DNA from 4 places in the Paenarthrobacter sp. NyZ202 genome. Region 1 is predicted to be linked to each of the others. Evidence: riboswitches for the same ligand, from Rfam matches in the RefSeq annotation. Region 1 holds a riboswitch; each other region holds the start of a gene.
What was found. Region 1 has a riboswitch for S-adenosylmethionine ahead of metX (homoserine O-acetyltransferase MetX). Riboswitches for the same ligand answer to the same signal wherever they lie in the genome.

Region 1 (2,181 bases):
AGTAGAGCCTGTCCGTGTCCACTGCCGCGACAAAGAACTCGGCGGTGGCCCGTCCGAGGGCTTCCTGGAGGCTGCCGCGACCACGGGAAACATCGTGGGACATCAGCGCTTCAGTGATGGCGATGTAGCTGTTGGCGTCAAAGCGGCGGACCAGCTTGGTGCCTTGGTGGTCCAGGTAGCTCTCCACCTGGTAGCGGCCGCGTTCGCCCAACACAGCGGCGGCCAGGGGCGTCTCCTGGTGCTGGGCTTCCCTGCCGAAGCGGACATCAAGTTCCAGCGCTGACCGGTAGGTGATGTGCGCGATGCGCCTCGCCAGTGCCAGGCCCGCCTCCGGAGCCGGTCCGTCGTAGTAGTCGCCGTTGTTGAAGTGGGGGTCCTGGCGGATGGCCAAGGTCTGCGACTGGGCAAAGGCGATTTGCTCGGCGGTGCTGTAGGCACCGACTGAGATGACTGCGCACCGTTTGACGCGGTCAGGAAGAGTCACGGCCCATTCAAGGGCCCGGGCACCACCCATGGAGCCGCCAAGCACCGCATGCCACTGGCGGATCCCCAGCGTGTCGGCAAGACGGGCTTCGGCTTCGGTGCTGTCCCGCAGGGTGACCAAGGGGAAGCGGGACCCCCAAGGACGTCCGTCCGGGGCCGTCGAGGACGGTCCGGTGCTTCCGTAGCATCCGCCCACAATGTTGATGGAGACCACGAAGAACCGGTCGGTGTCGATCGTGGCGCCGGGACCCACCAACTGCTCCCACCAACCGTCCTCGTCGGTGGCACCCTTGGCTACGTGCGTGCTTCCCGTCAGCGCATGCTGGATCAGGACAGCGTTCGATGCATCGGCATTCAGCCGTCCCCACGTCTCGTAGGCCAGGACGACATCAGGAAGGAAGCCGCCCGCTTCAAGTTTCAGGGAACCGATGCCCGCGTATTTGACGATGCCGTCTTCTTCGCCCGATTTTGGGAGTGCTGCAGCAGTAATGGTCATTCCTTTGACACCTATCGTCGCGCTTGCCCATCGCCATTTCTGCGACAGGCCAGGTCCTCACCCGGGGCACCCCACCGCGGAGGAGGGTTGCCGGCCAGCAAGCCGGGGCTATGCGCTGGCACTCATGACCTAATACGTAGAGTCTAGGAAGAACATGGCGGTTCTGGCGAAGAATGTGACAGCAGTGTGACGGTTTTTCACTGCTTGGTTCGCCAAAGACGCCGCCCGGGCCCCGTCCGGCGAACATTCGACCGGCCGGGGCCCACGCCAGGGTCCTGCAGAGCCTACGCGCCCTTGGCGGCGCGGAAGCCGGCTTCGAGGTCGGCGATGATGTCGTCGACGTGCTCGATGCCCACAGCCAGGCGGACGAGACCCGGGTTCACGCCTGCTGCCACCTGCTGTTCCACGGTCAGTTGGCTGTGGGTAGTCGACGCCGGGTGGATGACCAGGGACCGGACATCGCCGATGTTCGCAACGTGAGAGTGCAGTTCCAGGGCATCCACAAAGCGCTTGCCTGCCTCGACTCCGCCCTTGATGGTGAAGGCCACCACGGCACCGGTACCGCGTGGACCGTACTTCCGGCCGCGTTCGAACCAGGTGCTGGACGGCAGCCCGGCGTAGGCGACGGATTCGACGTCGTCGTGCGCTTCCAGCCATTGCGCCACTGCCGTGGCGTTGGCGACGTGCCGTTCCACCCGGAGGCTCAGGGTTTCCAGGCCCTGCGCAATCAGGAAAGCATTGAACGGAGACACTGCGGAGCCGAGATCGCGGAGCAGCTGGACCCGCGCTTTGAGGATGTAGGAAAGGTTGGCGCCCAGTGCTCCATCCTTCCCGAGGTCACGGGCATAGACGAGGCCGTTGTAGCTGGGATCCGGCGTGTTGAAGTTGGGGAAGCGGTCCGGGTCCTTGCCGAAGTCGAAGTTGCCCGAGTCCACGATCACGCCGGCGATCGCCGCACCGTGACCACCCAGGTACTTGGTGGCTGAGTGCACCACGATGTCCGCACCCCACTCGATGGGACGGATCAGGTAGGGAGTGGACAGCGTGTTGTCCACGATCAGCGGCACGCCGGCATCGTGTGCCACCTGCGCGATCCCCTCGATGTCCAGGACATCCTGGCGCGGGTTGGACACCACCTCGCCAAAGAAGAGCTTGGTGTTGGGCTGGACGGCATTGCGCCACTGATCCAGGTTGTCCGGATC
Region 2 (2,181 bases), 1.3 Mb from region 1:
GCAGCAGGCGCCCGGCGTCCTCCAGCCTGGAACCTACGCCGAAGCTGGCGCGCAGCGAACCCGAGGGCAAGCCCAGGCGCTTGAGCAGCGGGTGGGCGCAGAAGCGGCCGTCGCGGAGGCCCACACCGTGCTCTGCAGCGAGGTAGGCGGCCACCAGTCCGGCGTCGAATCCTTCCACCGAGAAGTTGACCACACCGATGGTATCGGTCGAATCGCTGAAGATCCGGTGGACGCTCACGCCGTCAATGGCCTGCAGGCCTTCCACCAGGTAGGCCCGGATGGCGGCCTCGTGGTTGTGCCATGCCTGCGGATCGAGTCCGGAAAGTACCTGGGCAGCGCGGGCGAGGGTTGCTGCACCAAGCACGTTGGGGGAGCCGCCTTCGTGGCGGGCAGGGCCGGTTGCCCAGCTGACGGAGTCCAGGCGTGCCTCGCGCACCGCTCCGCCGCCGGCAAGGTGCGGGGTTCCGGCGTCGAGCCAGTCCGGGCGTCCCACCACCACACCCGCGCCGAAAGGTGCATAGAGCTTGTGGCCGGAAAACACGACATAGTCGACGTCGGCCGCGGCGATGTTGATGGGGCGGTGGGGTGCCAACTGTGCGGCGTCAACAACGATCCGGGCACCGTATTCGTGGGCCAGGGCTGCGAGTTCCTTGATGGGCAGGATTTCGCCGGTCACGTTGGAGGCGCCGGTAACAGCCAGCAGGGAGACGCCACCCTGGCTGAGTTCTCCGCGGATTTTCGCGATGGTGCCGGCAAGGGTGGTATCAGCCACCACGCTGCGGTGGGGAACTCCTTGCCACGGAAGCAGGTTGGCATGGTGTTCGATGTCCAGGTACAGGACTTCACCGGTGTGCTTGCCATCGATCTGTGGCAGGCAGCCTGCCAGCAGGTTCAGCGAGTCGGTGGTGTTACGGGTGAAGATCACGGAATCGTCAGGACGGCCGCCTACGAACCCGCGAACGATGTTGCGCGAGTTTTCGTACACCGAGGTGCTGATCTGCGAGGCATAACCGGCGCCCCGGTGCACGCTGGCGTAGTAGGGGAGGACCTCGTTCAAGTAGGCTGACACGATGGTCAGGGCCGGTGCCGATGCTCCGTAGTCAAGGTTGGCGTACCGGACGTGACCGCCCTGGATCAGTGGTGCCTGCAGCTCGGCGCCGGTGACGGCGGCCAGTGGCCTGCCGGCGGCAAGCTCCTGCCCGGGGGACGGCTGGATCGTGGAACTGAACGTAGCTGTGCTCATGTGACCTCACTCAAGAGGGACCCCGCAGGGGATCCGCGCTTGCCGTATCCGTTCCGGACCGGCCTGGTCGTCACCCGGGGCACCCCACCGCGAATGGAGGGTTGCCGGCCAGCAAACCGGGGTTTTGCGCTGGCACTCGTGACCTGTAAATGAGGTTAGGGCACGCCCGCCGCCCGTTTCAAAGCCGCCCGGATTGTTAAGCGCTTTATTACGCCGGTTGAAATTTGGCCGATTTGCCGAACAAACAGACGGCGGATGCCCCCGAAAGGTGGCATCCGCCGTCGAAAATTCTGCTTGGCTGCCAGGTGGCAACCGTGGCATTAGCTGCTAGAGGAGGTCGTCAACCTCGGGGTTCAAGCGCTTGAGGACTTCGGAATGGAGGATCGAATTGGTCGCCAGGGCGTTGCCACCGAAGGGGCCATCCTCACCTTCAAGGGAGGTGAACCGGCCACCGGCCTCGGTGACGATGGGGACCAGGGCCGCCATGTCGTAAAGGTTGAGCTCCGGTTCGCAGGCGATGTCCACCGCGCCCTCGGCAACAAGGCAGTATGACCAGAAGTCCCCGTACGCGCGGGTGCGCCACACGTCTTCCGTCAAGCCCAGGAACTCCTCCAGGTTTCCGCGGTCCTTCCAACCCGACAGGCTCGAGAAGGACAGGGAGGCATCGGCCAGGTGCGAGACGTTGGAAACCTTGAGCCGTGTGGCCGACGCCAGGGAACGGCCGGTGTAGGCTCCCATCCCTTTTGCAGCCCACCAACGTTTGCCCAGGGCGGGAGCGCTGACGACCCCCACCACTGGCTCCCCCTCGTCAACCAAGGCAATCAGTGTGGCCCAGACGGGAACTCCGCGGACAAAGTTCTTAGTGCCGTCGATCGGATCGATGATCCAGCGCCGCGAGCCGTGACCCGTGCTGCCGAATTCCTCACCCAGCACAGCAT
Region 3 (2,181 bases), 2.1 Mb from region 1:
CGAACACTGTTTCCACGCCCCAACGCGGCAGGATTTCGTTCAGGATCACAAAGCAGGAACCGAAGAGTGAACGGGCGGCAACCACGCGGTCGCCGGCTGCCAGCAGTGCGCCCAGTGCGGTGAAGACTGCAGACATGCCGGACGCCGTGGCAAAGCAGGCCTCGGTTCCTTCAAGGAGCCGCAGCCGTTCCTGGAACGTGGCCACGGACGGGTTGCCGTAGCGCGAGTAGACAAAGCGTTCGTCTTCGCCGGTGAACGCCCGTTCTGCTGCTGCAGCGGATTCGTAGACGAAGCCGGAATTGAGGAACACCGGCTCGGCGGTTTCCTGGAAGTTGGTACGGTCGAGTCCACCGCGGACGGCCTGGGTGTCAGCGCTCCAGCCGGCGGCGTCAGGATTGAAAGTCACTTTTAGTCGGTCCCCAGGTTGGTGGGCAGGCCACGGTTCTTCCAGCCGTTGACGGTGCGTTCCCCGTAACGGTCAGGTTCGCCCTCGAAGCCTTCCAGGACGTTGTAGGACGTGAATCCGGCCTGCGTTGCGGCGATGGCGGCGGAGATGGAGCGCTGGCCCGAACGGCAGATGAACAGCAGTTCAACGCCGTCAGCCTCGGGAGCCTGCTGCTTCAGGTCGTCGATGAAGGTCGGATTCGGGATGCCGCCGGCGAGGTTCCACTGGATGAACAGGGGATCATTCTCCGTGGCCTTGGTGTCAGGGATGCCGATGTGGGCCCATTCTCCCTCGGTCCGGACATCAACCAGGATGGCGCCGTCCTTAAGCTTGGCCCACGCGTCCTGCGGGGTCAGGTCACCTGCGTAGCTCATGCGTGTCCCTCGAATGCTTCTTCGTCTTCGTCGTTTTCCAGTTGGTCCACGGCGTTCGCGACGGCGGCATCCGCACTTGCGATCGCGGCGGGCAGGACGATGGCTTGCGCCACAATCACGTCCGTGCCGTTGAAGGTTGCGGACGGGCTGCCGTGCAGCACATAGCCTTCGGCGAGGGCGTTGCTGATGCGCTCGCAGAATTCGCGGGTATCCGGGCCCGTGATCAGGCGGTAGGCGAGTTTGTCGTCAGTGGGTTCTGGCATTCGTGGTGCTCCTCAGTCACGCTTGCAGTTCGAAGTGTCGATACGCCGAGTAGTCACCTGAGGCACCCCGCCGCGGGAGAGGGTTGCCGACCAGCAAGTCAGGGCTTAACGCTGGTGCTCATTACTCAAGAAAAACGTAACATCCGTGGACGTTCACCTGCATTTGTTGCGGGCATGACAGCCGTCATGTTGCGTAACCGGTGCCTACTTGTGGTCCTGTCCGGCCAGTTCTCGGACCGCCGCACCAACTGTCGAATAGAAGTGGTCAGGAGTGAAGCGGGCCGCCGTGCCCAGCTGGACCAGCTTGTCCTTGACCGGGCCCTTCAGCTCGGCGAACACGAGGTCCACGCCCCGTTGGGCCAACCATTCGTCCAGCGTGACAAGGTCGTCCAGGGCCGTGGTGTCGATCCCGGTGATGGGCTCGGCAGCGAGGATGACGTGCGTGATGTGGTCCTCGGCCTCGTCCAGTTCTTCCCGGACGAAAGTGGCCAGGACCTGCCCGTTCCCGAAGAAGAGGGGTGCATCGAACCGGAGGATCAGGAGCCCGGGGATCCTGTCGCCTTCCGGGTGGCGTGCGAGGTCGTGGTATCCGGGGCGGCCCTCCTGGGCGCCGAGCTCCGTACGGTAGGGATTCCATGCCCGCCGCACAAAATCAAGGAGGGCCAGGGCGATGGCCACGAGGATTCCCTGCAGCACGCCGACCAGGAGCACTCCAAGGAACGCCGCCAGCATGACCACGGATTCGCTGCGGCTCATGCGCAGCAGGCGCCGCACTCCCGCGGGATCGGCCAGGGCGACCGCGGCGGCGATCACCACGGCAGCCAAGGTGGCCGACGGCAGGAATTCGGTGACTCCGGGCGCCAGGAGCATGAAGGCGAGCACCAAGGCCGCTCCCACGGCACCCGTGAGTTGGGACTTTGCCCCGGCATCCACCGCAACAGGTGTCCGGGAACTGCTGCCGCAAATGGGAAAGCCACCCAGGACACCTGTTGCTGCGTTGGCTGCACCCAAGGCAGCCATCTCCCTGTTGCCGGAGATCCTCTTCCCTTCTTTCGCTGCCAGGGACTGGGACAGTACTCCGGTGTCAGCGAACGCCATG
Region 4 (2,181 bases), 460 kb from region 1:
GCCGCGGACAACTTCCTCGTGGATCTGCTCGTCGGCCACCATGGCGGGCGTGGCGGCCGGCTCGGCACCGTACGGCGACCTGCCTTCGGCCCGCTGCGCGAGCGCAAGGACAAAGACCGATCCGAAGTTGCGGGCGAGGAAGCCCAGGAAGCGGCTCCGGCCGGATGCTGCCTTGGGCATTCCGGCGTGTTCGCCGAGGAGTTTGAGCCAGTGGGCCTCGTGGCGGCCCTCGGCTTCGGCCAGGGCCAGCAGGATCTGGCGTTCTTCGCCCTCACGCCGCTGCGCGAGTTCCCGGTACACCGCGGCTTCGGCCCGTTCGTCGGCCAGGTACTGGCGCCAGCGCTTGATGTCGGAGGCGGACGGCGGTGGCGGCGTTTCCGCTGCCGGAGCTGATTCCGCTGCCGGGGCCGTTTCAGGGGCGGGACCCGGAGCGGGGCTCAACGGATCATGGGATTCATGGTGCTTCTGCACGTTATCTCCTGTGCTGGGTGGGGTGGTTTCGGCCCCATTGCACCGCCCACTGTACCGCTTATTTCCGCGGTTTTTTGGCCGGTATTCCTCAACCGGAATGTTCGGCGGACCTTAATTCGGAGCCCCGCTCCACCTGCGTTCCGACGTGCCGGTCGGGTGTCTTGACCGTTCGCCGGGGCCGGTGCTCAGATGGAAGGACAGGGGCGGGGGACTCCCCGCATTCGGCCGAAGGGCTGCTTGCCGGCCCACCACACGGAGGTTGGAGCATGAACAGCACCGAACCGCACGCAAGCCACCCCGAACGGGCAACCATCGAGTCGGATCCTGCCTACGATTACGGCGAGGACCAGGAAGTGGACGAACCGTGGGTTGAGGAAGTGGACGCTCCCGACGACGACGAGCGGGTGGTCCCGATCGACGACGCGGACGACTTCCGCGAGGACGACGACGAACTCTAGTCCTGCATGTCGCTCAGCAGGAAGTGCCGCTCGCGCCCCCGAGGTTGTCCGACGGCGGCAACGGTCACCGTCAGCGTCCGCATCGCGCTGCACCATCGCGTGGGACGGACCGCTTGGCCCAGGGCGCGTTCCATCCTGTGAGCGTCCGCGCAGAGGAACCGCTGCAAGCGGCCGTCCAGGAACAGCGTCACGGTTCCCCTGACAACGTCCACGCCGGGAACCACCGGCACGCCGGGACGTTGGGGGAGGGCAGGGGTGTTTGTTTCGCTCAGGGGGTGGGCTTGGAACGGCAAGGATGGATCTCCTGGGGAGTGCTCTTGCCCGCTCGGTTGTCTCTGGTCCGGAACGGGCCGCTTCCTCATCCGAACCACCCGTGAACATGGGGTTGGTGTGTGGCCAGTCGGAGCTTGGCGCCACCTCTCTTGAAGCTGGCACCACCCTACCGCATGGGCCTTCTTGTTCCGGTCCCGTCCGCAGGAACACACTGTTCAAGGAAGCATCAGCCAGCACCAGGAGGCCCAATGCCCTCGATAGAGAAAAGCGTGGATATTCCCCGGCCCCAGCAGGAGGTCTTCGACTTCCTGGCACGGTTCGAAAACTCTCCACCTATGATGCTTTTGTCATTTCGTCCGGGCCGCTCGGCGATGCTCCGCCAGGGCTGGGAACCCGGGGCCGGGGAACCACCAGGATCATGGGGCGGCAGTTTGACTGGATGGTTGAATATACGGAATTCGATCCACCCCGCCGCATGGTGTCCCGCTCGATCGAAGGTGAGCGGGATTTGACGGCGACGTTCACCCTGGAATCCGTTGGCGGCGGGACCCGCGTTACCGAGCAACTGCGGCTCAATACACCCATGGAGGGCCTGATGGGCAAACTGCCTGGGCCGCTGGTGGAATGGTTCCTGGGTCTGTCCCTCCGCCGCAACCTCAAGAACCTCGCCAAGGTGCTGGCTGCCTGACACTGCCCACCCACAGCACCCGGGCAACGAGAGGTTTGCCGGATTCGGTCCCCTGGCCCGGGAAAACAACAAGGCGGCGCTCCCCGCAAAGGGAAGCGCCGCCGTCGGACGTTGCTGGCAGAAGCTGCAGCTACTTGGCCGGTGAGCTCAGCTCATCCTCGGCCACGCGGGTACCGGCAACACGGTCCGTCCAGGCCCTCATGACCGCAGGGTCGGTGGGCTTGCTGAACAGTGAAACAGCCACGTAGACGATCGCAGAGGCGAGCAGGCCGTAGTAGATGGGCTCGTTCG

Region 2: linked by a shared signal. The riboswitch ahead of ACPFL9_RS13525 (aminotransferase class V-fold PLP-dependent enzyme) and the one ahead of metX (homoserine O-acetyltransferase MetX) in region 1 are both predicted to bind S-adenosylmethionine.
Region 3: linked by a shared signal. The riboswitch ahead of ACPFL9_RS18300 (DUF1737 domain-containing protein) and the one ahead of metX (homoserine O-acetyltransferase MetX) in region 1 are both predicted to bind S-adenosylmethionine.
Region 4: linked by a shared signal. The riboswitch ahead of ACPFL9_RS05340 (hypothetical protein) and the one ahead of metX (homoserine O-acetyltransferase MetX) in region 1 are both predicted to bind S-adenosylmethionine.

What each region holds. Positions count from the first base shown of each region.
Region 1 is NZ_CP187556.1:1,574,675-1,576,855, reverse strand. Features, by position in the region: gene metX (homoserine O-acetyltransferase MetX) at 1-979, opposite strand, end outside; SAM riboswitch class IV at 994-1,109, opposite strand; gene ACPFL9_RS07280 (bifunctional o-acetylhomoserine/o-acetylserine sulfhydrylase) at 1,264-2,181, opposite strand, start outside.
Region 2 is NZ_CP187556.1:2,913,103-2,915,283, reverse strand. Features, by position in the region: gene ACPFL9_RS13525 (aminotransferase class V-fold PLP-dependent enzyme) at 1-1,243, opposite strand, end outside; SAM riboswitch class IV at 1,274-1,387, opposite strand; gene hisN (histidinol-phosphatase) at 1,571-2,181, opposite strand, start outside.
Region 3 is NZ_CP187556.1:3,944,032-3,946,212, reverse strand. Features, by position in the region: gene ACPFL9_RS18310 (O-succinylhomoserine sulfhydrylase) at 1-406, opposite strand, end outside; gene ACPFL9_RS18305 (rhodanese-like domain-containing protein) at 409-819, opposite strand; gene ACPFL9_RS18300 (DUF1737 domain-containing protein) at 816-1,082, opposite strand; SAM riboswitch class IV at 1,096-1,208, opposite strand; gene ACPFL9_RS18295 (SulP family inorganic anion transporter) at 1,287-2,181, opposite strand, start outside.
Region 4 is NZ_CP187556.1:1,111,843-1,114,023, forward strand. Features, by position in the region: gene ACPFL9_RS05330 (VIT1/CCC1 transporter family protein) at 1-471, opposite strand, end outside; gene ACPFL9_RS05335 (hypothetical protein) at 738-929, shown strand; gene ACPFL9_RS05340 (hypothetical protein) at 926-1,222, opposite strand; SAM riboswitch class IV at 1,238-1,357, opposite strand; gene ACPFL9_RS05345 (SRPBCC family protein) at 1,318-1,890, shown strand; gene ACPFL9_RS05350 (sodium:solute symporter) at 2,021-2,181, opposite strand, start outside.